Regions from separate parts of the Neobacillus sp. YIM B06451 genome, predicted to be linked through region 3. Evidence: riboswitches for the same ligand, from Rfam matches in the RefSeq annotation. Region 3 holds a riboswitch; each other region holds the start of a gene.
The links. A riboswitch is a leader RNA that binds a small molecule or an ion and turns the genes downstream of it on or off. The one in region 3 is predicted to bind cyclic di-GMP.

Region 1: another riboswitch for cyclic di-GMP. It lies ahead of RB160_RS11885 (transglutaminase-like domain-containing protein); the one in region 3 lies ahead of RB160_RS05095 (hypothetical protein).
Region 2: another riboswitch for cyclic di-GMP. It lies ahead of RB160_RS19810 (Ig-like domain-containing protein); the one in region 3 lies ahead of RB160_RS05095 (hypothetical protein).
Region 4: another riboswitch for cyclic di-GMP. It lies ahead of RB160_RS23655 (PxKF domain-containing protein); the one in region 3 lies ahead of RB160_RS05095 (hypothetical protein).

What each region holds. Positions count from the first base shown of each region.
Region 1 is NZ_JAVFKJ010000005.1:175,423-182,903, reverse strand. Features, by position in the region: gene RB160_RS11895 (LPXTG cell wall anchor domain-containing protein) at 1-2,460, shown strand, start outside; gene RB160_RS11890 (class D sortase) at 2,687-3,460, shown strand; cyclic di-GMP riboswitch class I at 3,619-3,710, shown strand; gene RB160_RS11885 (transglutaminase-like domain-containing protein) at 3,726-4,541, shown strand; gene RB160_RS11880 (NADH-quinone oxidoreductase subunit A) at 5,066-5,440, shown strand; gene RB160_RS11875 (NuoB/complex I 20 kDa subunit family protein) at 5,431-5,943, shown strand; gene RB160_RS11870 (NADH-quinone oxidoreductase subunit C) at 6,199-7,481, shown strand, end outside.
Region 2 is NZ_JAVFKJ010000015.1:78,988-86,468, forward strand. Features, by position in the region: gene RB160_RS19795 (S8 family serine peptidase) at 233-2,686, shown strand; gene RB160_RS19800 (hypothetical protein) at 2,968-3,423, shown strand; gene ybaK (Cys-tRNA(Pro) deacylase) at 3,486-3,968, shown strand; cyclic di-GMP riboswitch class II at 4,228-4,311, shown strand; gene RB160_RS19810 (Ig-like domain-containing protein) at 4,334-7,366, shown strand; gene RB160_RS19815 (HD domain-containing protein) at 7,401-7,481, opposite strand, start outside.
Region 3 is NZ_JAVFKJ010000002.1:107,998-115,478, reverse strand. Features, by position in the region: gene RB160_RS05110 (DUF4241 domain-containing protein) at 1-201, shown strand, start outside; gene RB160_RS05105 (hypothetical protein) at 259-579, shown strand; gene RB160_RS05100 (hypothetical protein) at 780-1,256, shown strand; cyclic di-GMP riboswitch class I at 1,360-1,443, shown strand; gene RB160_RS05095 (hypothetical protein) at 1,598-2,575, shown strand; gene RB160_RS05090 (hypothetical protein) at 2,666-4,087, shown strand; gene RB160_RS05085 (hypothetical protein) at 4,229-4,945, opposite strand; gene tatC (twin-arginine translocase subunit TatC) at 5,074-5,814, opposite strand; gene RB160_RS05075 (twin-arginine translocase TatA/TatE family subunit) at 5,895-6,095, opposite strand; gene RB160_RS05070 (alkaline phosphatase PhoX) at 6,510-7,481, shown strand, end outside.
Region 4 is NZ_JAVFKJ010000026.1:8,241-15,721, forward strand. Features, by position in the region: gene RB160_RS23630 (hypothetical protein) at 184-672, opposite strand; gene RB160_RS23635 (DJ-1/PfpI family protein) at 996-1,607, opposite strand; gene RB160_RS23640 (transcription initiation factor TFIIIB) at 1,755-1,961, opposite strand; gene RB160_RS23645 (Fe3+ hydroxamate ABC transporter substrate-binding protein) at 2,137-2,310, opposite strand; gene RB160_RS23650 (general stress protein) at 2,529-3,047, opposite strand; cyclic di-GMP riboswitch class II at 3,824-3,906, shown strand; gene RB160_RS23655 (PxKF domain-containing protein) at 3,927-5,438, shown strand; gene RB160_RS23660 (nucleoside transporter C-terminal domain-containing protein) at 5,788-6,075, opposite strand; gene RB160_RS23665 (ABC transporter permease) at 6,223-7,170, opposite strand; gene RB160_RS23670 (ABC transporter ATP-binding protein) at 7,177-7,481, opposite strand, start outside.

The DNA of each region.
Region 1 (7,481 bases), on a different contig from region 3:
AACGAAATTACCAGCATTACGTTTTCTTATGTTGTAAAAGAAAAAAATAACGGTGGCGGCCAGGGAGATAACCAGAATCCTGGTAATGGAAACAACAATGGCCAGGACGGTAATGGGAAGAACAAATATAAGGTCAATTTGATAAAAGGCTGCAACCCATTAGCTGAAGGTACTTTCTTTATTCTGAATGACGACAAAAATACTAGAATCAATCTTACCAAGGGAATGAATGAACTCGATATTGAGCTTGCCGATATCGCTAAGGTAGGAGTTGTCCTAAAAGGCGGCAAAGAATTGACTTTCAATAAAGATGAAGTTCTTGTGGATTCGCCAAAAAATGAAAATGGCACGATTGTTTTTAAAATTGAATGTAAAGATAACGCCGGAGCGGCAGTTAAACTTGTTGTTAAAAATTGCGTTGGAGCTTTTGACCAAGCGTGGTTGCTTCTAAATGGTAAAAATCCAATTGAGTTTACGTCCTTAAGCAATCTGATGCTTGTCCTGGATGAAAATCCCGATGACATCGTGGGCATCAGGTTAAAAGTAGGCGACAACACAACAGACTACTTGCTGGCTGATGCAAAAGTAACAAAAGAAACCGTTAACGGCGTAATCGTAATTAAAATCCATTGCAATGAAAAGCCTCCAGTTGAAAAACCTGAATTGACAAAAGTCAAGGTTGCCCTTAAAGGCTGCATTGGATTGGTGGATAGCGCATGGCTGATTCTTGCAAATGGTGAAGAACTTAAGTTCACCTCACTTGGAAAGCTACTTCTTGAACTTGAAGGGAATGTGGCTCTCGAAGGGATTACTGGAGTAAAGCTGAAGGTTGGAGATAAAGAGACAACTTATTTATTAACGGATGCCAAGGTAACGAAAGAAAAGGTTGACGGAAAAATTGTCATAACGATTAATTGCGGAGAAAAGCCTCCAGTGGAAAACCCTGAATTGACAAAAGTAAAGCTTGTTGTTAAAGGCTGTATTGGACCTTTCGATAAAGCGTGGCTTCTTCTTACCAACGGAAAAGAGGTACAATTTACTTCGCTTCTAAGCCTCCTACTGACCCTGGAAGAAGGAGTTAAGCTTGAAAATATCGCCGGCGTGAAGCTGCAAAACGGGGATACAACCAAAACGTACTTGTTGTCTCACGCAAATGTTACGGAAGAATCAATAAACGGCACAATCACAATAAAAATCAATTGCGGACAGGACCAGCCTCCAGTTGTGCCTGCCATTACCAAAATCAAGGTAGTGATTGAAGGCTGTATCGGACCGGTCGAGAAGGCTGTTCTTGTATTGAAGAATGGAACAGAAGTAGATTTCAATTCGGATACCCTCGATCTTTTGCTGAATCTGGGCATCAATGACATTGAAGGCTTCAAGCTGACAGTGTACGGCGAGGTAAAAATGATCAAACTGGCCGATTTGGCAGCTAACCTGGTCACATTAAAAGATGGGCTTTTAACCGTCAAGCTTGACTGCGACCTTGCGGAAGGCGGCAATGCTTTTACGAAAATTAAGCTTGATCTTTCAAACTGTATCGGAACTATCACAAAGACGGTTGTAGTTTTGAAAAATGGTACAAAAATTGAGGTACAGAACAATTCAATCGATCTCAAAGCTGCTCTGGCGATTGACTTAATCGATAAGATTGAACTGACAGTAAATGGAGAAGTAAAAACGTTCAAGTTATCAGATTTACCTGATGCATCCAAAATAGTTGCGGAAGGATTACTAACAATAAAGCTCGATTGCCCTGCGGCTCCGCCAGCGGACAACGGTGGTGGTGGAACAACCCCTCCTGGAGACAATAGCGGCGGTGGCGGCGGTACGACTCCACCAGCTCCACCAGTAATTGTTATCCCGGAAAACCCAACACCGGGCGGTCCAATCGTTGAGGCAAAAGAACTTGCATGGATTAAACTTTTGGCCAGTGGATGTGTAAACATCGGCGCCAACGGAAAAATCCTTTTGAATAATGGCCAAGCCATTAACTTCACATTCGGGGAAAATGGCGCCATTGTGGACGTAAACCTGGATATGAGTGAGATCAATGGTATTGAAGTCCTGTTGAACGGAACACCGACAATTTTCACAATGGACAAGCTCCAGTCAACTAAACAGGACCAAATTTTGAATGTAGTTATCCAATGTGAATCTTTAACCCCACCTCCACTACCTGCTGACCCAGGCACTGGCGGCGGAACTGACCCTGGCACCGGCGGCGGAACCGACCCTGGAACAGTGGTCGATCCTGAAGACCCTGCAACAGGCGGGGAAAGCGATGAAAATCCTCCTGTAAATATTGGCGACAATGAAACACCAGGAGGAAATGTAGGCGGATTTGACGGTTCGCTTCCGCAAACTGGTGAGTCCAGTCCGATGCCATACTACTTCATTGGCATGCTGCTTGCGATTGCTGGATTTGGGATACTGCGCGCAGGCAAAGTGCGAAGCTAAATAACATGGGAGGGAGGAGGATAAACTCCTCCCTCTATTTTTAAAGATATGAATGATTAAAATATGTCTAGCTCCAGCGTCCAGCGCCTAGTGTACTTCGGTCCCCTCGCTACGATAAGTCAACATCGATTCACTTACGTTCATCGTGTTTCCTTTATCTCCATCGGGGCCCTCCAGTCCATACGGCGCTAAACGGACGCTTACGCTTTTCTATAAGGAGTTGCAAATGAAAAAGACGGCTGCAATTTTACTGATTTTAATAGGGTGCGGATTTCTCTTGTTTCCGGTGTCCAGCAGAATGTACAGTGAATATATGCAGGAAAAACTTCTTAAGGAATGGGAGCCTTCAGGCCAAGCTTCGGCAGCTGCTGGGAGTTCCGCTGCTGAACATTATCGTGGCCTTGATGAAGTTTTTTCAGCGGGACAAGATTTTGGCGTAGTTTCTTCAGCAGGCTCGGATGATGAATCAGAAGAACAAGAAACCGGGAAAAAGAGTGAGCCGCAACAGGAAGGCCAAAATGGAACCACGGTTCAATCCTTAAATAAAACATTGCCAACCCAAAATACTTCCTCCGGGAAAAAGAAACAGCAAGCATCTTCTCAGGTTATGGCTGTTTTGCAAATCAAAAAAATCGGTTTAAAAATACCAGTCCTTGAGGGAGCTACCATGAAGAACATGAAAAAAGGGGCAGGCCTCATAACAGGGACAGCACTGCCAGGCCAACCGGGAAATAGCGCGATTGCGGCACACCGAAGCCGCGGGTACGGGCATATGTTCAACAGGCTGAATGAAATGGTGAAAGGCGATACGATTGTCATTAAAGACAAAAACAAGACGTATACCTACAAGGTATATAAAATAAAGGTTGTTAAGCCGACAGATACTTCGGTTCTAAATGCAATCCCGCAAAAGCGGATTCTTACCCTCGTTACTTGCACCCCCATTAAAACAGCTACCCACAGGCTGATCGTCCAGGCGGAATTAATAGAAAGCAAGTAATGCCACCCTTTTTCAACAAGGTGGCATTTTTCTGTTTTTCACCTACTTTTCGGTTGTTGGGTTACAATTCCTGACAAATTCTTGAACTTTTTAAAAAACATGTAGAAAATTTTGTAAGTTTGAACTATACTACTACTATATTAATAGTAAAAACTTTTCAACGACAACGGCAAACCTATTGAAAAATAGGGACGCAAAGCCATAGGGCCTCAGTCTTTTCCATGAAAAGAGTGGCAGCCTGGCTACCGAAAGGAGAGTTATTTTTTTGCGTAAAATTTTTGTGTGCCTTTGTTTTATAGTACTTTTAATCCCCGCATATTCAATTTCCGCTCCGTCTGAAAAGGCTACAGCCAATGCGGTGGCACAGCCGGTTGATACAAGCTTGATTGCAAGTGGGGTAATCGGAGTCAAGTATAGCAGCCAGGTAGGGAAAAGGGTAAAGGTTGCGATTGAGAAATCCGGGAACGTCTATTATTATGACCTTCCAAACGATGGTACTATCAATTATCTTCCCCTTCAAATGAAAAATGGCAGCTACAATGTCAGTGTCTACGAGCAGATTAAAGGAACCAGCTACCTTCCTGTCCATCAAACTGCCGTACAGCTGTCGCTCGAGGATCTCAACCAGGTTTACCTGCAATCCGTCCAAAACGTTCACTGGAATAAATCAATGAAGCCGATTAAAAAGGCAGCTGAGTTGACTTCGAAACTTAAGAGAAACGAAGATAAGGTAAAAGCCATTCATAGCTATATTGTAAAAAATGTAAAATATGATTCTCAAAAACTTAAAACGGTCCAGCCCGGATACATTCCAAGTATCGAAGCTACATTCGAGGAGAATAAAGGAATCTGCTATGATTATTCCTCCTTATTTGCCGCCATGCTTAGAAGCCAAGGCATTCCCGCAAAAGTTGCAATGGGATATACGCCTGGGGTCAAGGGATACCATGCCTGGAATGAAGTCTATATAAAGGAATTGAATAAATGGGTGGTTATCGATACAACGGTCGATGCCAGCTCAAAAAAAGCGTCGCCCATTTATAAAAAGAATTCCCTGTATAGTAAGGAAAAAGAATATTGAGCAAAATTGCCCGCCTAAATGTGCGATGAAAAGCAGTTCAGGCGGGCTTTTGTGTCCATAATTTGTCAATCAACCCCTAATTCCTTTTGAATAAAGGGTTGGAAGGAATGAATCAATTTATATAGAATAAAATGGAATGTATATTGGAGGAAGGTGGATAGGGGCAAGCGCACTTTTCGACATTTTTTTGAAAAAAGCTAAAGTATGGGAAAAAATGTTGCGTACGTTGACAAACCTCACTGACAGCCGAATTTGCGACATGTAAAGTGTAGGGGCGGACACATTCGTATTTGTTGCCGGGATGCGAAAAAAAGCATCCATTATAGCATGTTTGCCTTGTATCCAAGCGATATTTTCCCAAGTATTCTTTCAAAATAGGAGGGAATGGATTGAATTTTTTAGGGAAGGAAGGGGGAGCCTCTTTTTGCCAATGGGCTTGTCGACACAGAAATCTAACAATGCTATAATGAATTCGGTTACAAATTTCATTAGTTTGAAAATTTTACAACATTGGAGGGATGGGCATGGAATACTTGAATTTATATCAGAATAACTATCTGATAGTTTTTGTGTTTCTATGTCTGGGGGTTTTACTGCCGGTAGTGGCATTGTTTCTGGGTAAGCTTCTGCGTCCGTATAAGCCAAGCGATGCGAAGTATACAACATATGAAAGCGGTATTGAACCGTTTCACGATTCCCGTGTACAATTCAATGTCCGCTATTATATTTTTGCCCTGATGTTTGTTATTTTCGATGTCGAAACGGTGTTTTTATACCCGTGGGCTGTAGCTTATCAAAAGCTCGGGATATTTGCATTGATCGAAATGCTTATTTTCGTATTGATGCTTGTGCTCGGGCTTGTTTATGCATGGAAAAAGAAGGTGTTAAAATGGATTTAAAATTGGATGGTATCTCACCTCAGGAAATGGAAGAAATGAGAAGGAATGTGTTTTTGACAACGCTTGAGCAGGTTAAGGCATGGGCGAGGAGCAACTCCCTTTATCCGATGACTTTCGGGCTTGCCTGCTGCGCGATTGAAATGATGGGCAGCGGTTCCTCACATTACGACCTGGACAGGTTTGGATCGTTTTTCCGTACCTCGCCAAGGCAATCCGACTGCATGATTGTTTCGGGAACGGTTACAAAGAAAATGGCGCCAATTGTCCGCCGGCTCTACGACCAGATGCCAGAGCCTAAATGGGTGATTGCTATGGGTTCATGTGCTACTGCGGGAGGGCCGTATATAAAATCCTATTCGGTTGTAAAAGGCGTAGACCAAATTGTCCCGGTTGATGTCTATATCCCGGGCTGCCCGCCGAATCCAGCAGCGTTGATCTATGGAATCAACAAACTTCGAGAAAAGATTCGCTACGAGGCGAAGACGGGGAAGAAGGTGATCTAACCGATGAGCGGGGAGAAAGATCTGGAGCAATTAAAGAAAGAAGCGGTTGAAAAAGCAAAGGCAGCCGCGGCAGCAAAAAGGGCAGCAAGGGCAGCTCAAGCCGAGGGAAAATCCGCGCAAACCGATAAACCGGCTGATGCAGGCTCCGAGTCTGGCGTCACTCAAAATTCCATAAAAGAAAATGCGGTTGGGGAAGCTACTGAAAAGGGAAATCCCGAATCAACACCCCAACAATCAGCGGAAGATAGCACTGATATGAAAGCGGTTGCGAATCCGGCTGAATCCACCTCTTCGGATGAAAAAGCGAAAGCTGCGGCTGCCGCGAAGGCAAAGGCCGCAGCAGCAGCGAAAGCAAAAGCAGCCGCACTCGCGAAGAAATCAGGAGAGGGCGCACCTGAAGCAGGCGGGGACGATGAAAAAGCGAAAGCAGCAGCCGCCGCGAAGGCAAAGGCAGCGGCAGCAGCAAAAGCGAAGGCAGCTGCGCTAGCGAAGAAATCAGGAGAAGGCGCACCTGAAGCAGGCGGGGACGATGAGAAAGCGAAAGCAATCGCCGCCGCACAGGCAAAGGCAGCCGCAGCCGCGAAAGCGACGGCAGCCGCGCTTGAAAAGCAATCGGGAGAAGGCGCACCTGAAGCAGGCGGGGACGATGAAAAAGCGAAAGCAGCAGCCGCCGCGAAGGCAAAGGCAGCGGCAGCAGCAAAAGCGAAGGCAGCTGCGCTAGCGAAGAAAGCAGGAGACGGCGCACCTGAAGCAGGCGGGGACGATGAGAAAGCGAAAGCAATCGCCGCCGCAAAGGCAAAGGCAGCCGCAGCCGCGAAAGCGAAGGCAGCCGCGCTTGAAAAGCAATCGGGAGAAGGCGCACCTGAAGCAGGCGGGGACGATGAGAAAGCGAAAGCAATCGCCGCCGCAAAGGCAAAGGCAGCCGCAGCCGCGAAAGCTAAGGCAGCCGCGCTTGCTAAGCAATCGGGAGAAGGCGCAGCTGAAGCAGGCGGGGACGATGAAAAAGCGAAAGCAGCAGCCGCCGCGAAGGCAAAGGCAGCGGCAGCAGCAAAAGCGAAGGCAGCGGCGCTAGCGAAGCAATCCGGAGAAGGCGCACCTGAAGCAGGCGGGGACGATGAGAAAGCGAAAGCCATCGCAGCCGCCAAAGCAAAAGCAGCCGCAGCAGCCAAAGCAAGAGCCGCCGCTTCAGCCAAGGACGGTGGGGAAGCAGAAACGGAAGCACCGGCAGCTCCATCACCGAATCAGCCTTATCTTAATAAATATGTAAAAGTCATTGAGGAGCATCTTGGGAAAGACGTCCTTGAAGATTACTATATTAATAAACTTTCAAAAGATGTACCGACGCTGGTCGCCAAACCTGAAACCTACTATAAAGTGGCCCAGTTCCTCAAATTTAATGAACAACTTGGGTTTGATTATTTATCCGAGCTGCATGCAAGCGATTTTGAAACCCATTTGGAACTATATGTGCATTTATTCTCATATAAAAACAGGCAATCTGTAGCCCTGAAAGTAAAGATTGACCGTAACGCGCCAAC
Region 2 (7,481 bases), on a different contig from region 3:
TTTGGGAGAAGTTTAAAAGGTGAAACGGTCTTAATCACCTCCCCTGATCATCCCCGTGTTTACCAGAGCCTACTACCCCGGCATACTCTGCACTCCTTTTCTATAACTTTCGTACGATTAAAAATAGTACCTTTACCAAGCGCAATTAAGCCATTTGCTGAATAGTTAGAAGGCTCGGATTTTACGATAATGATAGTAGTAAGAGAATTAACCATTGGAAGGGGATTGCAAAATGAAAAAGTGGTTTTCGGGTCTTGTTAGCCTGCTGTTGTTCCTTTCACTGCTGGCGCCTGGCATGGCCAATACAAAAGCGGCAGGGGTTACGGCGGCCATAGACGGCCATCTGGCCAAAGCGCTTGAAACGGCAACGGGCAGCCTGCAGGTCATTGTTACATTCGACGGGGAAGGGGCACCTTCCGATTCACAGCTCAACCTTTTAAAACAGCTCGGCATTACGACTGGCGTTACGATGAAGTCACTGCCGATTGCAGGGGTCCTCGCAACGAAGGACCAAATCACGCAGCTTGCGGCAAAGGAAGGAGTAAAGTCGCTCTATTTGAATCGTAAGCTCACATACTACAACTTTGACTCAACTGCGCTAACAGGCGTTGATAAAGCACGGACTGATTCCGCGATGCAAAAGGCGAATGGCGGCCTGCCTGTGACAGGCAAAGGAGTCGGGGTTGTCGTGAATGACAGCGGGGTTGACGGCACGCACCGTGACCATGAACTAGGGAAAAACCTCGTCCAGAACGTCCTGGGCAGCATTAACCTGGCAGCCCTGGAACCGGGATTGCTTCCGGTTACTTACCTTGAGAACGTCCCGAATACTGACACAAACTCCGGGCATGGCACCCATGTAGCCGGTACGGTTGGCGGCACGGGAGCAAGCTCAAGCGGAAAATATGAAGGAGTGGCGCCGGGAGCGAATCTAATCGGTTACGGATCCGGAGCGGCATTATTCGTCCTCGATGGCATTGGCGGTTTTGACTATGCTATTACGAACCAGACAAAATACAATATTCGGGTTATTACAAATTCCTGGGGATCATCAGGGGATTTCGATCCTTTAAATCCAATCAACATTGCAAGCAAGGCCGCGCATGACCGCGGAATAACAGTTCTTTTTGCGGCGGGAAATGAAGGTCCTGGTGAAAATACTCATAATCCATATGCCAAAGCACCATGGGTCATTTCTGTGGCAGCTGGAGAAAAGGATGGCTCCCTGGCTGACTTCTCTTCCAGAGGGACAAAAGGGGTTGGCGGAACGTTTGAAATGGACGGAGAAACGTACACGTGGGAAGACAGACCAACATTGACAGCTCCTGGGGTGGATATCATCTCGACCCGGGTTATCGGTCCGGTATCGTCGCTTGCGGCTGATACAGACGCAACCACGATTGAGCCTGCCTATCTTCCATTCTATACAACGATGAGCGGAACCTCGATGGCAACGCCGCATGTGGCAGGGATTGTAGCGCTACTCCTTGAAGCGAATCCATCCTTGTCACCGGACGAGATTAAAAAGGTTCTTCAGGATACGGCTACAAATATGCCTGGCTATGAAACTTGGGAAGTAGGTTCCGGCTATGTCAACGCCTATGCTGCGCTTGAAGCGGTTATGTTCGGAAAGCAGTATGGCAAGACGGTTAATGAATACCAGAAGTTCAATGCCAATGTACAGGCGGAAACAGAACGTGTTCCATTTGAGGTATCCTATAACCCATTGCTTCCAAGTCAGTACGAATTCACTGTGCCGGAGGGGATTTCCCAGCTGACAGCACGGATCGATGCATACGGCCTATTGGGTCAGACCGGAAATCCGGTCAACCTGGTACTGATTGCACCGGACGGAACGGAATACAGCTCTGGAGTCAATCTGCTTTTCGCCCTCTATCCTGACAGGACGGCTTCCGTCACATCGCCTAAGGCGGGACAATGGAAAGTAGAAGTACGGGGCTTGCGCGGCAATGAGCTTAATCCGATTGGAACCGCGCTTCCGGAAACAATCCCGGGAACACTTGCTTTCACGAAAGTAAGCGGCTTTACTGGATTGAACGACATTAATGGCCACGCGGCATCTTCAGCAATCCAAATGGCTGTCAATGAAAGGCTCATGGATGGCTATTCCGATGGCACCTTCAAGCCTGACCAATATTTGCTGAGAAAAGAATTGGCCCGTTATCTAGTAATGGGAGCAGGAATTCGCCAAAACCTTGCCGGTTCAGCGAAGGATACAGCCGCAGCGGATCTTCCATACGCGCTTGCTGTGCTAGCGAAAGGTGCCGCAATCAAGGATGGCAAAATAACGCAAAAGGGCGTCATGCGCCTCGATTCAGCTGGAAACTTCAATCCAAACGGAACTTTGATCAAGGCTGAACTCGCCTACACGCTTGTCCAGGCTCTCGGATTACAGCAAATGGCGCTCGACCACACTGGTGATGTTACCGTTCTATACAACAATGACCGGATCAAGCTTAAAGACAATGCATCAATTCCGGCAGAGCTAAAGGGATATGTACAGGTGGCGCTTGATTTGAATATCCTAAATGCAGCATTTAGCGTAAAACAGGGGCCTTATGACCTGTTACCGACTGTCGAAGCAGTTTTCGAACCTGGCAAAAAGGTAACCCGCGCCGACTACGCAGTTGCGTCATCACGCTGGTTCCAAGCATGGTTCCAATAAGGCACACCTAAACAAAAAGAGGAGCACTTCGCTCCTCTTTTTCATGTAAAGATCTTTTTTTAGGATTTAACAAAGGGTGCCAAGAGTGGCAATTATTCAAGAAAGCATGCGCCGTCTCTATTGCTTCACTAGAAAAATGGCTCATGCCACACTAAAGAAAAGAGACAGTAGGTACTTAAGAGCTAGGCCAAGCGCTTTTTGGAAAAATAGGCATTAAGGAGGATTTTCTTCTCCATGTCCATAGGAGTATACTGGTCTCCATTATGTAAAAAGGGGCGGAAATGTTGCTGGAAAACTATAAAGAGATACTGACTCCGCTTCTCCTCAAGTCCGGGAGCAAGGCACAAATCAAGCTGGAAGGGCACCATCCCGAATCCAGGCTTGCAGGCGGAAAATACTCATTATCAACTCATACCATCACGCTATATATTGAAGAAATTAAGGAGCAGTGCATCCAGATATTTGGATCAATCGCGAACCTGGATCTTTATATTGCAGTTGTTTTCGCCCATGAACTTGGGCATGCGGAAGATAGGGCACTTGGGATATTGGCGGAACGGCTTGAAATGGCAACAACTGAAACCGAGCGGGCACGGCTGTCATTTTTAATCGAAAAAAGGGCCTGGAACTACGCTGAGAGGCTCCTTCAAGGGACAGATCGGAAGTTTACGAAAAAAATCATCTTCCAATCGCTGCGCCATTATTATGAACAAATCGAGCTGCAGCACGGAGCTTGAATTTTTCAAGCGGAAGGCATAGGCTATTCCTATCTGGTTGTACGGTGAAAGGAAGGATAGGCATGGCTGTTTCAAAAACAAATGCAATGCGGCTGCTCGATTCGAAAAAAGCCGAGTACGCCATGTTGTCATATGAAGTAAGCGATGGCAAGGTAGACGGCGTGTCGGTTGCGGAGAAAATCGGCAAGCCGAAGGAAATGGTTTTCAAAACGCTCGTCACCCAGGGCGCATCAAAGAATATTTATGTTTTCGTCATTCCGGTTGAGGCTGAACTTGACATGAAAAAGGCTGCAAAGGCCGCCGGGGAAAAGAAAGTAGAAATGGTCCCCGTAAAGGATATTCAAAAACTGACCGGCTATATCCGGGGCGGCTGTTCGCCAATCGGGATGAAAAAGCTATACAAGACATTTATTGACAGCAGCGCGGAACATCTGGACTGGATGATTGTCAGCGGGGGGAAGATTGGAGTCCAAATTGAACTCCCGCCCGAAATTTTAATAGATGTTATAGATGCCGAGATAGCGGACCTATCTGGGCAGGGGTAAAAAGGCGCATGACAAAATGCGTCTTTTTTCTATGAAAATCCCATTTTTACTTCAAAGCAGAGCATATGAGAGCGAGGTTTGCTTTTTGTTCACAATTTTGTCAAATTTGTATCCCCTGATTTTTTCTCCTTCGACAATTTCCATTTAATTTCCACAGATTATTCCTATATCCGCCCCGAGATTTGACTAACGGTTTGTGTTTAATTTGGGTGGTTTGGCGATTTATAATCTAGCTATCGTGTTGGAAAAGCCATGGAAATCACCAAAGGGAAGCGAAGAAGGAACGCCTTTATGTGGACACTTGGGCGATCCGGAGCTAGTAGTGTAACCGGCCCTCTAAAAAATCATCTTTTGGAGGAAAAACAGTGAAGAAGAACAGCATCGCGAAAAAATGGGGTTCAACACTTTTGGCAACAACGTTAATCATGAACGCAAGCCCAATGGCGCTTGCCGCTCCCGCCGCACAACCAAATGAGAAAACCTTCACAACTGGCAGGACGGAAATGAATAAAATGACAGGGACAATCAATCTGAATCCAATTCCTGCTCGGAAGGATAATGGAAACACAGTTCTATTAAGCGGAACAGTAGTCATTGATGGGCCAAAGCTAGAGCTTAAAGTGAATGATAAAAATGTAAACGCCAAGATTACAAAAATCGGTGATACCGTATGGACTTTTGAATATGTCCATACACTCAAACCGGAAAATGTAGAAGACAAGAAAGACGAGCTAATTATCATTGGTGCTTATACAGTTTACCCAAATGGCAAAACAGCAGGACAAATTCATACAAATGCGGAACCGGCAAAAGTCACGGTAGACTTAACTCCGCCGAATATTTCTTTCAATGACTATAACACTGATTGGACAAACCAAAGCATTACTGTATTTGCCTCGATGAATGAACCAGGCACACTGAATCCAAAAAGCCATACCTTTGATGAAAATGGCAGCTTCACTTTCATTGCCACTGATTTAGCGGGAAATGTTAATGAGAAAACTGTTGCAATTTCCAACATTGATAAGGTAGCTCCTACTGCGGAGGTAGAATATTCAACGACATCGCCAATCAATACAGATGTAGTGGCCACTATCGTAGCAAGTGAAACCGTAACGTATAAGAACATTGATCAACTCCCTGATTATGTAGAATTTGATAAGGAAGCTAAGACCTTTGCTTTCTCTGAAAATGGGAGCTTTGAATTAAAGTTTATTGATAGAGCCGGAAATCCAGGTTCTGTCCTGGTTAAAGTGGAAAATATCGATAAGGAAGCCCCGGTCGGTTCACTCACCTACTCTACTAATGAATGGACCAACCAAGATGTAACGGCAACGCTGAAATTCACTAAGCCAGTTAAAGAGATTAATGGTTTACCGAACAATGTCTCTTTTAATCAAGTAGATAAGTTAACTTACGCACTTACTTTTACAGAAAACCAGGAAGTAAATCTCAATTTTAAGGATGAAGCAGGAAATACCGGCGATGTGAAAGTTAACGTCTCAAATATCGACAAAGTGGCTCCAACCGCGATAGTAAGCTATTCAAATGAAGACCTTACAAACCAGGATGTCGTTGTAACAATTGAACCAAGTGAGGAAGTAACAATCCTTAACAAAGAGGGTTCCTTAAGCAAAACGTTTACAGAAAATGGCGAGTATGAATTCCTTTTTGTGGATAGGGCTGGGAACACGGGTACAGCTAAAGTTATCGTAAGTAACATTGACAAAATTGCTCCGATAATTACAATCAGTGATTTTTCGACTGAATGGACGAACCAGGATATAACTGTAACTGCGAGCATGAATGAAAAAGGGACGCTAAACGTGGAAGGCTATACTTTCAAAGAAAATGGCAGCTTTGAGTTTGTCGCGACCGACCTTGCCGGGAATGTTACAAGGCACACTGTCCAAATCACAAACATTGATAAAGACGCTCCTGTAATCACTGCATTACCCTACAATTCAGACTGGACAAACCAGGACATAACGGTAGAAGTTTCAGTGGATGAAGGCAGCCTTAACAAACAGAGCCATACGTTCACTGAAAACGGCAGTTTCACATTCATTGCCACAGACCGTGCCGGAAATATTACAGAGAAAACAGTAACCATTGAAAACATTGATAAGGTTGCTCCTGAAATAATAGTTGAAGATTATGTTGCTAGTCCAACAAACAAGGACATTACCGTAAACGTCAGCATGAATGAGCCTGGCACATTAAACCAGGAAAGCTATACATTTGAAGAAAATGGCGAGTTCGAGTTCATTGCGACCGACCGTGCCGGAAATGAAACGAAGAAGAAAATAGCCATAACTAACATTGACAAGGTTGCTCCAGTCATTACTGTATTTAGCTATAATACCTCGCCAACCAATAAAGATGTTGTCGTGAGAGCCGAAACAAATGAAGGAACATTGAATACAACAAGCCATACATTCACGGAAAACGGATCTTTTGATTTTATTGCAACTGATGCAGCAGGCAATACAAAGGTAGAAACCATTAAAATCACTAATATCGACAAAGTGGCTCCTGTCATTACATTAAATCCATATAACCAGGATCCGACCAACCAAGATGTTACTGTGACAGTAACAACCAATGAGGGGACACTGAACGCTTCTTCCCACACCTTCACACAAAATGGTGAATTTAAATTTGTCGCTACTGATGCAGCCGGAAACGTAACTACAGTAACGGTAACTATATCTACTATCGATAAAACTCCGCCAACTGTAAGTAATGTCATCAATGGATTTGCTTATAATCGAAATGTAACGCCTACCTTCAGCGAAGGAACCGCGACGATTAACGGAAAACCACATAATTCGGACTCGGAGATATCAGCTGAAGGCAACTATACGTTGGTAGTAACTGACGCGGTTGGGAATGCCACGACTGTGAAATTCACAATCGATAAAACCGCACCGGTCGTGAGCGGAGTATTGAATAATCAATATACCAAAGAAGATGTTATACCGACATTTAACGAAGGTACTGCTACTTTGAATGGTAAAACATTTGTATCTGGAACCCCTGTATCCAGCGAAGGAGTTTACACTCTAGTCGTGAGGGATGCGGCAGGAAATGAAACTAAAGTGTCATTTACAATCGATAAGACAGCTCCGAGCTTAACAGGTGTAAATGCGGCAAATGACAACAATGGCAAAAACGCAAAAACAACGGTGTCTGGATCTGCCGAGCCAGTCGCGACTATTAATGTATATGTAGTAGGAAGCGGAAATAAGTTAGAGTTAGTCGGCAATGGTACGGTAGGGTCAAATGGCAGCTTTAATTTTGTACTAACCACTTCCAAAGCGAAAGACACTGAATTGATTGTCATGGCATTTGATAGAGCAAACAATTCATCAGAGGTAAAAGTTAAAATTAAGTAAAGATTTTACAAACCAATAACCCTGTCCAATCCCTTTAAAGGTTCTGGCCAGGGTTTTCTTTTTCCAAAATGTCATCAATCATCTTATCTAGGCGGATGATACTTTTCATCGCGCG
Region 3 (7,481 bases):
TATGAGCTTTATCTCGATTTAGAAGACGAGTTTGATAAAGCATACAAAGCTACAAGAAGTTGGATAGTAACAACAATTAAAGACAAAGCAAGCATTGCAATGTTTTCAAGTGGATGGGGAGATGGCAATTATCCAAGTTTTTGGGGAATGGATGAAAATGGAGACATAGTTTGTTTAATAACTGACTTTCTTATAAGCTAAGCTATCCAGTGAATCTGATTACCTGAAAAAAGGGGTGGAATTTTGGAGAGTAATGCCGTGATTGAATTTGAAAATGAATGCAAAAAATATGATACTGCGCTAGAAGAAGGAAAGATCAAATATGCTAATAGAGCTGTCCATTACATTCACAAAAATTACTTAATATTGAAGGAACAAGATAGATTGCATGAGCTGATTCCTTTATTAGAAAATGATTCGCTGCATGTAAGGATATGGACTGCCAGGTACTTATTAAATGTCGCAACTGCTCAGGCAGAAAGAACTCTTAAACAATTGGAGAATGTTCGAAGACCAGGTATCGGTTTAAGTGCTACTGTAACCTTATCTGAATGGAAAAATGGAAACTTGACATTCTAGTGTTTGGATAACTTTTATTTTAATTTGTTGGGATCTACTTTTAAGGTGGGGTCTCGGGGTTGGGATGGAAGCATATTGTCCGTCGCTGGCGTGTACCGGGGAAGGTGAACGTTAGGTATTTGATGTCTGCCGGTTGAACAGTTTGCTTGTGGTATGGGCCGATTTTTCCACAAAAGAGCTGAATGGTTTAGGAGGAAACGATGAATAAAGAAGAGTTCGTAAAAGAGTTGGAAGAAATTATTGAGGATACGTTGTTTATCGGAGAATCTATTGACGATTTGAATGATGAAATAGCCCAAAATACTTTGTCAATTTCTTTGGGAAAAGATTTGGCAAGCGAGTTTGCAACTGAAGATTTACTTTCGTTTTTTCATCAAGTTCAAAACAATCGAAAACAACAGATTGTTAAAAACAGTGATCATAATATGATTTTATATGTATGGTTTGAGTGGCAATCAGCGAGGCTGCGGTTCGATCTAATATCGGATTTTCATAAGAGCCTGCCGTTTGGCCGTAAGTATAAGGTTATCGAGAATTTGGAGATTATCCTTGAGGAATTTTTGAAATTTCCTTTCCACGATGGAATACCGATTGAAGAAGTTGATGAAGAAGGTGCGGAAGACGAAGATGAGTTTGAGCCTTTTAATGTCTATTCGGTTGTGTTTACGAATGATTGAGAAGTTCAGGGGGACATAGTAATCCGTAAATAGAAATTAATAGAAACATAGTAAAAAAATCCTATTAATAATAGGTAAAATAGACTATAATAAAATAATTAAAATAATATTTGGGCAAACCATCTGAAAGGGTGGGACGCAAAGCTACGAGTCTAAGGCATTTGGCTATGATCGTCGGGCTGCACTTCTTTGTTTCTGTTTCATGCAGCCCAACAATTCATTAATTGTTGGGTTTTTGTTTTTCCCAAATAATAAGGAGGCTGGTTTAAAAAAGAAAATGATCGCTACCACTCTACTACTAAGTCAGATTGGCATACTTTTAACTTACGAGGAGAATTTTGATGAAACGGGCTAAATTTTTATTTTTAACAATCCTGATAGTTTCATTGCTGGCTTCTTGCAGTGATAGCGTTCAAAATGCGAACAATGGTGAAAAAAAGGGAGGGCAGGAGTTAGATAAACTTTCTGCCGAAGCTGCTATTCAAAAGGACTCAACATTAACTGAGATTCCACTTCTAGTTGGCGCGGAACCCCGCTGTTGTTTAGGAATTAACGTACAAAAAGCAGAAATGCAAACAAATCCTGACCTGCTTATCCTACAACTTGAAGTAAGGACTCTTTTAGGATTTCAAGAAGGTATAACGGATACGAATCTTTACTTAGGCTATAAGGACATGATTCCCGTATTTAATTTGCTGACGGAACAAGGAGTTTACCAAGGTTACTTACATGAGCCTCAAATTTTAAAAGAAGGTGAACCTAAGTCGATAAAAGTGATATTCGCCGATGTAAAGGGGAAACCATTAGGTTTGTCGGTAAGGAGAGTTTTTGAAGAATCCCAGGTGCAGGATGGCAGTTATCGTGATGCAGACAACCAGGGAACTTTCGCTTATTTAGAAGATGTAAATGAAGAAATGATGCTAAGAATTGGCAGGGGCTTATTCGATAAAGTAACGAGTATTGAATTGGCTAAAACGGAGGAAGAAGCATGGGAAATCCTGACTCCCCTTTTTGATCAAGATAGCCCTCCTGAAATATACAATGTTCTTTTTGATGAAATTACCTACGGAGATTACAGCAGTTACGAAATTAAGTACCTCGATGAGTCTGTTGAATTCAAAGACAAGGGAGCTTTTATACAATATGAGGCTTCCGTTGAAATTCACTTATATGGACAAAACGGAGCCCTTGCGAGAACAAAAGGGTTTGGAGTCAGTTCGTTAATCAGTATCTCTAAAGCAACCGGTAATTATATGTTTAGCGGCTTGGATTACGACTATTTAACCGGTACAGATTCCTATTGGGATGTTGGGGATTAATATACGAAAGAGTTAACGTTTAATTCAAGTATTTAAAGGGGCTAAAGGCAAACTGCTCCTAGTGTAAAAAAACTAATTGGAGGGGAAGAAATGAAGAGAGGAATTATTTCAATAGGCATCGCATTAAGTTTAGGATTATCAACATTTACCCCTGCAGCATTTGCGGCTGAAAAGCAAGAGGAAGTCGTTAAAGTGGAAACAGGCCTGGCTGATAAGGCTAAGGAATTAGCAAGCCCGTATATAAAAATAGGTCTTATCTCTGCAAGTGCAAGCTATGCTTTTGTAATGATTTCTGTCAATACATTAACACCTATAGGAGCTATTGGTACTGGATACCAAAGTGCAGATACGGTTATTTCACAACTTGCAAACATGGCTACAGATAATGTTAGTGGTATCTTTTATGGCACGAATGTTGATGCGGTGATTTTTGCTCCAATTAGTTGGCTTGAAACAATGCAAAGTATGAATAGCTATACAAATTATGTTGTCAATGTAAACGAAACATTAGCAAAGGAAGGCTATGTCGTTGCCATTGATACTTCTTCAGGTGCAGCGTTTGCTTTATCCTCAGCTGGAAATGGTTTTGGCAGGGTTGCTTATTTACAGAATCAGGTAGCAGAATTAAATGCCCAGGCTAGAGCGGAATTGGAAAAGGTGAGGGCTGAAATTGCTGCGAAAAATACACCTTCCGCAGGCACCACAAGTATGCAAGTTTTAAAAAATGCGAATGATGGATTGAATGATCTTCAGAAAACTTTAGATAGAATGTTCGCGGAACTAGAAGTTGAAAAAGCCGCACAACGGGAAAAATCAGCAAAAGCGGAGGCTGAAAGAAAAGCCTTATATGATAGCTTGAAGAAGACCAATTATGATTCTGCTTTGGAAAAAATCGGTTACCTACGAAATTCCCACGTTAGTAGCACGGTAAAATCTGCGATAGCAGCAATTAACCAAATAGAAGACAGTACACTGCGCCAAGAGGCACAGGTTCAATTCGACACTATTCTTAAAACAGCAGACGGGGAAAATAGTGTTATATACCAAAATGCCAAGAAACAATTAGAATTTGCAGCACGTTTTAAAAACAATGACCTTTATGTGAAGGAAGCCTATGAACTTATTCAATTGGTTCAGGATGAACAACTTCGCTCTCAGCTGCAAAATCAGTGGAATGCATTATACGTCAAAGAAGACCCTAACGTGAAACAAGCCAACAGATATATAGATTTGGCGAAAAAAACCAAGTATAGTGATTATGAAGCAAAGGCCTTGGAATATATCCTCTTAATTGAAAGTGACATTGATAGGGCGAATTATTTAGCAACCTGGAATGAAACTTTTATCGTTAACGGGGTAGATCCGATAATATCCAAGGCTGAAAAGAATATTGGAAATGCGAAAAAATATAAAACAACTGCTGCCTATCGGGAAAAAGCACAGTATTTTATTTCTTTGATACAAAATGAAGAAAAACGAACTGAGTTACAGAAAGAGTTGAATTCGATTTAAGTAATTGAACATTTGAATTGGAAGGGAAACCCTAACGGCGTTACCATTTTAGATTATTGCAATAGAAAAAATGCCTGCTCTTTTTGCGTAACGCAAACGAGCAGGCATTTTTATTCTTTGAGTGTAGCCGCTAGGTCCACCTTAGTTTTTATCCAGCCCCAATTTCTGTTTCATTTTGGAAAGGGCTTGGTCTAAGGGGACGTCTTGGACTAATGGTTCGTCGGTGTCCCATTGCTCGCCTTGTGGCAATTCGAATTGGAATCGCTCAGCATATGGGGCAGGGCGTCCCATGATATACTCAACGATTTCCTTTGCGATAAATTCCCTCGCTTCTTCTGGCGTGCGTTTACCTGTAACAATTTCATGCATCATGTTCAAGGACAATGTGTTGGCGCCTTCGTTATCGCAGTGGACGGAAACTTCGCCTTTTGTCCGGTCGATTACAATGCTTCCTTCCAACTGGGCGACGAGACCTACTTTATCGGCAGGTACATGATAATCGATGAATTGTTCAAGCACGTCGGTGTGCGGTTCAGGAAAATCATGAGGCACCTCGTCACGATAGGCAATTGTCCGTTTCCAAGGGCCGTTGTTATACCAGATTAATTTACTTGGAGTTGCTTCGTTTGGCGGTCCATAAAAATCCATCGTGTTTTGGGCGGCCATTTTGGACGTGGCTGGCCATTGTTCAATGATCTTCTTAGCGGTTTCCTTATCGACGGTTGTGGTCGACCCTTTTTCCCCGCCATTTTTAGTTGCATGGAGCTTCATATTGCTTACCATGGCGGTAGCAGCTAGTTTTAATCGGGCTTCTGTTGGCGCCTTGCTTGCAGCAGTTTCTTGTGAGCGATGTTCCATCAGATAATCCCTCCTAAAAAGTCGATACATAGGTCTACTTCCCGTTGGCGTTATGATTAAACATGGGATTACGTCAGGTGCTGTTTTATAGGCTGAAAAATCCGCTGCTTTTAAACAACCAAAACAGGTTAGCCATCCAGTTGGACCTGCATACCTGCTTCAGCTTTAATCCTTTTTTTATAAATAAAATTGGAAAGAGAAACACTGATTTCGTAAAGCGTTAGTAAGGGAACGATGACTAAGATATCAGAAACGAGATCGGGCGGCGTTATGAGAATAGACATGACTACCAATGCAAAGTAGGAAACTTTTCGCGCCTTTTTGAGCCTTGTCGGATTCAGGATTCCTAATCTCGTTAAAAACATAACGACGAGCGGCATTTCAAATATAAATCCAAACGGGAGTGTTAGGTTAATCATAAACGCAAAATATTTTTCAGCTGTAAACATTGTTTCAAATTCCCCGGCAGAGAGGCTTGTAAGGAAACCCAACACGATTGGAAAAAGAACGAAATATCCAAAACAAATCCCCAAAATAAAAAGTATAAATAGACCTGGAATAAACTTAAGCGTCACTTGTTTCTCTTCGTTTTTCAATGCGGGGGCAACGAATTTCCAAGTTTGATACGCTGCCAGAGGAATGGTGCATGCAATAGCAAAAACACCAGATAAAGTCATGTAAACCCATAAAATATCACTTGGGCCCAGCAGTGCCAGCTTCCCGTCATAATCCCTGATTAGCCAACGATACAAATCAGATACAAAAATCATTGTTACAATTAAAAAAAAGATAAAGCCGCACATTGTTATGATGATACGACGGCGAAGTTCCTCTAAATGTCCAATTAGATGGGTATCTTTGGCTTGCATTTACACTGCCTCCTCCTGTTAATCCTTCAGTAAAAAGAAGATGCAAGCACAAATTGTCGCTTACATCTTCTTGGTTATGGCTAAACCCCTTTTTCCTCAGGAAGGATTTCTTTCTCTTTTGTTTGTTCATCGTCAGCTACCAGCTCACGGGTAGATTTTTTAAATTCCTTTAATGTAGATCCAACCGCTCGCCCTAATTCAGGCAATTTAGAAGGTCCGAAAATAATTAAAGCAATCACAAGCACGAGAATTAACCCTGGTACTCCGATATTTTGAAGCAAGGACAACACCTCCAATTAGTTATATGTAAGTCTTGAGAGCAAATGCGTTACTTTTTTCAAAAAAGGCTTCTTGCCCCTTTTGAAGTTGTTTATGTAATCACCTTGATTATAGTGAAAGAACAGGCAAATGTTTATAAAACGAGTGTAAAGAATAGTAAAAATAGCATTAAAATTATTACGGAAATATAGTGTAAATCTGGTTTTTTATGTGATTTTCGCTTGATAAAGTAAAGCTTCAAAGAGTAATAAATGCAGGCAGCTAAACATTTAACGTTCTTGAAAACCTTTACAACCTCGTTTACATATCTTAATAATTTTTAACCTAACTCTTACAAGCTTTCAACCATTTATTAAAATTCGCAGATTATTCTAAACTTGTGTTTCAAAAATACCTGCGAAGGGGCTGCATATTCTATGGATACTAAACAAACTACGAAAAATGGCTTGAACAGACGGGATTTCCTGAAGGCTGGAGGAATGGGGACACTTGCTCTAACTCTTGGGTCAACGGGGGTACTCACACTTGGATCAAAGGTTTTAGCAGATACAAATGATAATCCTGCAAGCGGCTTTGCTGGATATGGCCCTCTTGTTCCAGATCCAAATGGAATTCTTGACCTTCCACAAGGCTTTCATTACAAAATTATCTCTGTTGAAGGCGAAGCGATGACAGACGGAAGCAAAATCCCTGGAGCGTTTGATGGAATGGCGGCTTTTGAAGGGCCAAATAATACAACGATTCTTGTTCGTAACCATGAACTAGGAACAAGCGCAAAACATCCTGTAGTTGGAAAAAACCCTTATGATCCAGCGGCTGCTGGCGGAACTACGGCTCTAGTGGTAAATGCAAACCGAGAAGTTATCAAAGAATATGTAACATCTTCGGGGACAATCCGAAATTGTGCTGGCGGAGCGACGCCATGGGGTACTTGGCTGACGTGTGAAGAAACACGTTCCGAAACACACGGTTATGTATTTGAGGTCGATCCGACTCAGCCGGAGAACGAATTGTCCAGAACTCCAATAAAGGAAATGGGGCGCTTCTCACACGAAGCATGTGCAATCGACCCATCTACCGGTTATGTATATTTAACTGAAGATGCCAGCCCAAGCTACTTCTACCGTTTTATTCCGAATGACACCAGCCAAACAGTAGGCTCTTTACATAAAGGTGGTAAGCTTTATGCGGCTGCAATCGAAGCAGTTACAGATCCAAAAGCAAGCACGTTTAAAACAGGGCAAACCTTCCAGGTTGTATGGAAAGAAGTTGATCCTCATTTCTGCCGCGAGGATGCTAAGAAGCAAAACTGCATTGAATTCTCTAGACTAGAGGGCGCCTTCTTCCAAAGCGGAGTCTTCTGGTTCGATGACACATCTGCCGGCGAG
Region 4 (7,481 bases), on a different contig from region 3:
TATTCAATAAGGAGTTCAACAAAAAAGGGCGGAAGTCCTTCCAGGAACATCGCACCCGTTAGTTCAACAAGGGTTCTATCTTTCCCAATCATCAGGAAACAAAAGCCATATTGCTGGATCTAAACAGCACAATAAATGATGTTAATCGCATTAAAAATGAGCACTAAAACAGTGCTCATTTTTTCAATATATGAAGTTGAAAAATCCCCACATTAGAAACAATAATACAATTGGTAAGATTATAAATGCTACGCTACTTTTACTTTCTGAAAATCTTTTAATTAACCATTTATCAACAATGGCATATAACAAGGCGGCTAACATTCCATAAAGAGCGAACATCCTTTCTTGAAAAAATAGCCCGTTTGCTAATCCGAAAATCCCAAGGATTACAACATATAACCAATCATGCTTTTTAAAGAATTTATTCTGTAAAAATTCAATGCCAATTGAAACGATATTTCCGTATATCAAGACAACAACCCCAATATAAAACAGGAAAATAATAACCCATTGAAAAAATTTGTTACCAGGCTTATATACTTCACCCGAAGTATCTTGCAACAAACCATAAGATGCCAAAATGATTGAAAAAACCAACATAGTGGCAAAAGTCGTTATTAATTTTCTTTTGATGAAACTTCCTATTCCAGTTTCAATATTCTCCTCCAATCTTAACCCTCCTTTTCATAATCTTATCTTTATTTATTCATCTTAAAATAAAATATCCTTCATTTTCTTTTCTTCTAACTCCAATTATTTTAATAGCTTTTTATTGTTCCGTTTTTTCATGGCCCATCTTTACTTTCACCCTAAATTTATATTTAGGGATAGTTTGTCCAAGTCAGTTACAAAAATCCTTATTCAATATTACTGCACCTTTAGCTTAATAAGGAATTCAATAAAAAGGTGCCTTAATCCTTCTTGGATCAAAGCACCCGTTTGTTCAATAAGAAAAAGACTTCTATCTTTATTGAACCCCTTATATTTTCAACTTAATCTAATTCAATTGTATGAGCAGTTCGTTTTGCCGTCTCTTCGCCGAATAATTTGCTAACCACATGTAACGCCATTTGAATTCCTGCGGAAATACCTGCTGAAGTAATAACATTTCCTTCATCTACATACTTAACTCCTCTAATAACTTCTACTTCTGGGAAACTTCTTTCTAACAAATTTAAAGCTACCCGATTTGTAGTCGCTTTTTTTCCGTTAAGAATTCCAGCTTGGGCTAAGAAAAATGCTCCAGTACACACAGATGCTACTATTTTGTCTTTGTAATTTTCAATCCAAGTTATTATTTCTTTATTACTCTCTACTAACTTTAATGCTTTTAATGGACCACCAGGAACAATAATGATGTCAAATGTTGGTGCATCAGAAAAACTATAATCAGGCTTTACTTTTAACCCGTTATGTACCGTTATTTGCTTTCCATCATGAGAAACTGTACTTACCATAAAAGGTTTATCCTCTAAATTGTTAGAGAAGAGTTTTTTTACATCATTATCATTATAAGTAGTTAAGTTAAAAACTTCATAAGGACCAGTAAAATCTAAAGCATCTACATAATCAAATAACAGGATACCTACATTAAATTTGAGCATTTATTACCCCTCCTCAAAATTACTATACCCCCCTATAGTATAAATAGCAATTATTAATTTTTCTTATTAAACAAAACTGCCCGTTTGTTCAATAAGGATTTCAACAAAAAGGTGCCTTAATCCTTCTAGATCAAAGCACCCGTTAGCTTAGTAAAGTGTCCCCTTAAATTTATTTGGCTTGGTTACATAAGCTTCAATTATAAATCCACATTCCGTACAAATGATGTATTCAACTTCCGACCCAGTACTCACTTTAGTGAATGGATATATAACTCCAGTTCCACTGTGCTTACCTTTTCCTAGCTCTTTTCCGCCACATTTCGGACATTCATTTACTTGTGCCGATTGTTTCATTTAAAAATCTCCTTTATTTATATTTTATTTGAATTCTATATTCCGTTAATCGAGTTATATAAACCTCTGCATTTTATGTACGAATTAGAAATTTTAAAGTTCAACTATTAATCAATCCTGCCCCGTTAGTGAAACAAAAAAGAAGTTGCCATAACAGCTGTCTTTTTTTAGTTGTTCACTTGATGTTTTGATGAAAGTAATCTTCACATATGAAACTTCCTTCGTTTTTTAAATACGCTTTTATTTCAGTCATCCCTTTAAGCTTTGGATAACGCACTTTTATAAAAACAACCTCGTCTCCCTTGATTTCCTTACCACATTTAGTACACTTAGGATCTTCTCCAAACATTTATATCACCTCTAATTAAATCTTGTTTTTATTCTTATTACGTATTTTTTATACGATTTTTCTTCATTACAGGAATGGCTGCCCCGTATGTTCTATAAGGAATTCAACAAAAAAGGCCGTTAATCCTTCCTGGATCAACGCACCCTTTAGCAATAAGAAAACACACCCTCCAATAAGGTCTCTATTTTTCAAGAAGTAATTCAATTTATTATGTTCATTTATGCAATACGCTTAAAATCTTTACTTAAAGAAGACCGTTTTAATTTCTTTGTTTTTATTAAATATCTAATATCAGATAAATTATCATAGGACAATTGGATGTAGAAGTAATTAATAAATTCGAGTATAGCGAAAATATAAATAAATCCGCTGATCAGCAATCCATTAATTGGTAGACTGGGATATTTAACAAGTATATCGATAACAAATAAAATGATAGAAAAAATTATTATACTTACGTTTATTGCTTTCAATTTCCACAACAGTCTAACAGTTTTGATTGGAGTTATAGATTTATTTTCAGTAATTAGACACTTCCATTTGGAATGCCAATAATAAGTTCCTTGCATAAGGATAAACTCCAATAAGAAAAAGGAAATCCAAAAAGAAAGCAGTGAAAATAATTGCAGTTCAGGATATGTGTAATTAATATAGAAACTAAGAGGTAGGAACAATATTATTGCAAATCTTTCCCCTGTATATAAATATTTTAACCTACTTTCTAATACACTTTTCATAGTCAGATCCTTTCTAGTAATGTTCGCCTTCCCAATCCTATTATATATGTTTAATCGAATAAAAGTTTTCATCAACCTTTCTTATTCAACTAAACTGCCCTTATGTTGAATAAGATTTGCTTTATTTTTAACATAAATAACCAAAAACCTAATTTCTATTTTTAACAAACCATCACATAGTAATTAGCATACGAATTCCCAAGTTGGCAATAACTTCGGTCACTCTGCTAAAAGGGGTGCGAATTCGAGTGCTAAAACGCCATAAAACGTACAAAAATCCCTTATATATCAATAAAAAGATGGAGTCCAATTCAGTTGCGAATTGGACTGCTAATTTGTGTGCGAATTAAGTTTTTGTACTCGAACCCGTTACATTTTTGAGCAGGGTTTCTTTTTTATGGATTAGTTTTTTGCTATTGGCAGCGAGCTGTGTCAGCTGTCCGTCGAATTGTTGGATACTGACCTTTATGTATTGTCGCCAGCCGGTTTCTTATTGCAACTAAACTATCGAATGAAGCAAAACGAAACCATGAAATCTGAATCGGAATTAGATGATTTTAGGATAAATTGGTGATTTTTGTTGGAATTTATTTGAAGTTTGTCGAAGGGAAGTTAAACCAATCAACTATTGTTTAAATTATAATAAAACTGGAAAGAGACGATGTATCAATATTTAAGTGGCCACGAAAATATGATCCGTCATCGTCACAAATAAGGTTGAAATGAGTGGAAATTTGTATGACTTATCCAGTTGGATTATCGACTCAACCAACCAAATTTTTGGGGAAGCATTGAAGTGTAGCCTTAATTTGGACACTTGGGCTGCATGGAGCTACTAGTGTAACCGGCCCTCTTAAAAATATTTTTTAAGGGGAGAAAATGATGAAAAAAACTGGCTTCAGAAATGTGTTAAGCAAAAAAGCACTAAGCGCGGTCACTGTACTTGCTATTTCCGGACTTATTCCAACAAGTTTTGCGATTGCTGGGGAACTAGAAATTAAAGCGGAATTAGTCGCTTCATCAACTGATGTATCTGTTGAACAAGGGGCATCCAAGAGCTTCAAACTTTCAGTAAAATCGGATGGGAACATGACGGACGCTTATGTTACTGTCCCTACAAGGTTTGTTATTAGCGCAAGCGGTACTTTTACCCAAGAAAACCTAACTAAGGTACACCTGTATGCCAAAGATATGGAGGTTAAGGTAGACGCAGAAGTTCAAGTAGACCCTAACTTACAGCCTGGAAACTACACATTTACCTTCAAAAAAAATGAGGTAAAAATTGAAAATACAAATCAAACAGGAGCAAAGCTAGATAATGAAAAAGACGACCTCATTACTTTTGTTGTAACTAAAAAGCAAGTAACTGATACGACAGCTCCAGTTGTCACTGCGACTCCTGACAGACCTGCAAATGCTAAGGGCTGGTATAACGAGGATGTGACCGTAACTTTCACCGCTGCCGATGAGGAAGGTGGCTCTGATCTGGACGAGAGCTCGGTTTCTGCACCTGTTACAGTTTCTGAAGATGGTAGACATACTGTTACTGGGTATGCTAGAGATAAAGCCGAAAACGAGGGTTCTAAAAGTATTACGATTAATCTAGATAAAACAGCTCCAACCATTTCGGGATCTGCTGACCGAGAGGCAAATGAACATGGCTGGTATAATGATGATGTAACTGTTAGCTTTTCAGCAAGCGATGAAACCTCAGGAGTAGCAGACTATACGAAGGAAGTGTTACTGTCTGAAGGTGTGAATCGATCAGCAGAAGGTACTGCAATCGATAATGCCGGTAACTCAAGTTCTGCAATAGTTTCGGGCATTAATATTGATAAAAGGAAGCCAGTTATTACTGTTGAAGATGGTGGCACTTACACACTAAATCAAGTTGTGACTTGGTCAGCAACCGATACATTGTCCGGACTTGCAGACGAAGATAAAACTGGAACAATCGATACGTCTAAGGTTGGACCGCAAACGGATACAATAACTGTCACGGACAAGGCTGGAAATACTACAGAGGTGACGATAAGCTATACCGTTGTTTACAATTTTGGCGGGGTTCTTCAGCCAATCAAGGATGGTTCAATATTTAAAGCGGGCAGCACCGTTCCGGTTAAATTCCAATTAACTGACGCCCAAGGTAAGTTTATTTCAACTGCCAATGCAACTATTCATTATGCAAAAAGCAGTAACCAAGTCTTCGGGGATAACCTTGAAGCGGTATCAACTAGCGCGGCTACTTCCGGAAACAACTTTAGATATGATTCATCCTCAAATCAATATGTATTTAACTTGAGTACAAAAGGTTTAACTGCAGGTACTTACCAACTTACAATTACGCTTGATGACGGAACAAAGCAAAAAGTTGTTATTGGACTGAAATAATCTCATTCTCATGGAGGCTGACCAAAAAGATCGTTTAACGACGACTCTTTTGGGCGGCCTCTTTTTTCATTCGTGTGGAACAAGTTGTGCGTCGGTCAGCTACTTGTTGGCTGCTGACTTAGTGCGTTGTCGCCAGCCGTTTAACGGCTGGCTTTTTCCAAAACAATAATAACCCCCTTCAGCAATCACTTGCCGAAGAGGGTGAATTTCTTCATTATTATAGGAACAATCCTACGATCGTACCTGTTAGGACTGAGCCTAGTGTTGCGACGAATAATACTTTTAATCCAACTTTGGCCAGTCGGCTTGCCTGTTCTCGGTTGATGGCCTGTACGGTTCCGAGGACAATTCAGTTGGAAGAGAAATTAGCGAAAGAAACGAGGAATGCTGAGACGATCCCGACGGTTTTCGGGCTCATTTCAGGAATGATTTTCATGAAATCAAGCATGGCGACGAATTCATTGGCAGCTACCGTTCCCATGATGGAGCCGGATCTGAAAATCTCTGATGCCGGGATTCCCATTATGAAATCGACTGGGGCAAAGACATAACCGATAATTTCCTGGAATGTCATGCCTACCAAGTTCTCTAAAACAAAACTGATCATTGCCAGCAATCCAATGTACGTAATGAGCATCGCCGACAATTAATGCTGTTTTTCCTCCGATTAATGCACCGTTCCCGATTGAATCGAACAGTGATTTCTCGGGGATCATTTCTTTAATTTCAATTTCTTCATCTTCCGCTTTTCTTTTGAATACCGGGTGTTACTTTGCTGGAAATATTAAATGCTAACATCCCGTTTTTGGAAAATGGTAAATGTGAGTAACATGAAAATTACATAATAGACTGATAATGTTAGCAAGGAAATTGGCAGTGTAACATCCTCAAGAATTTTGTCTTGAAGCGCATACACAGTTAAATCCATGTGGGGAAAAATTAGGAATTTAGCCCACGTATATTTTTCTGCCAGCATGACAATCAGGCCGCCAAGAGTTGAAGAAAGGAACAAAACAAATATCCCGATTCCAACCGCCAAGGCCTGGCTTTTAAACAATGTAGACAGCATGAAGGATATTGTAATAAAAACCAAAAGGCTTGGCAGGTAATATAGGACCTTCAAGAAAAACTGCGGTCCAATTTCAGCTATTTTTCGCCCGCCTTCAAGTGTAAATTCGAAAAATTTGGCGGTGAACTCACCGGTGCCAAAGATAAGCGAGCCTGCAATATAACCTGAGACAATGAGAACAATAACAAGCAGTAACGAATAAATGACCGCTGAGAGATACTTTGACAAAAGGATTGCCCATCTTTCATGTGGCCTGATTAGCAGCTGTTTGATTGTCCCATCAGAAAACTCGGAGGATACAATGGCACTGCTGACGATTACAGCAAAAAGTGTAACAAGCGTAGTGATGCCATACACAGTCTGATTCATAAAATGCCAATTGCTCATTGCATTGGGATTAATATTCTCATCCAGATACTTTTGTTGTTGCTGTAAATCCGCCATCATCCATTCTTTTTCTTCTTCAGGTGCCGTTTTTAAATCCTGCTCCAATTGGTTCACACGGGCTTGTGTTTCCTCACGCCAATTTTTACTAGGTTCCTCTGTGAAATTTTTCTGAAGGATGCCACCAAGGACGACAGCAATTAAGATAATAACCATATAAATCCAACTGGATTTCTTTCCAAAAATCTTTCCTATCTCATTCTTAATTAACAAGGACACTATTCTTTACCTCCTGTTTCCCTTTGCAGTTAATTCGAGGAATCGATCTTCAAGTGAAGCGGTGACTTGGTTAATGGCATATACACTAATATCATTTGTGACTAATATCCTATTCGCTACGGCTATCTCTTCTTTTTCTAGGTTTATAGAAAATTGGTCTTCCCCTACTATCTTCATTTCATTTCCTAAATCGTTTTCCCTCAAAAGCTGCATGGCTGCTTCCAGGTTATTAACCACGAATAGAACAGTTTGTACGTTTTCACCTTCGTCATGGAGTTGATTAATTGAAGAAATATGAATCAATTTCCCCT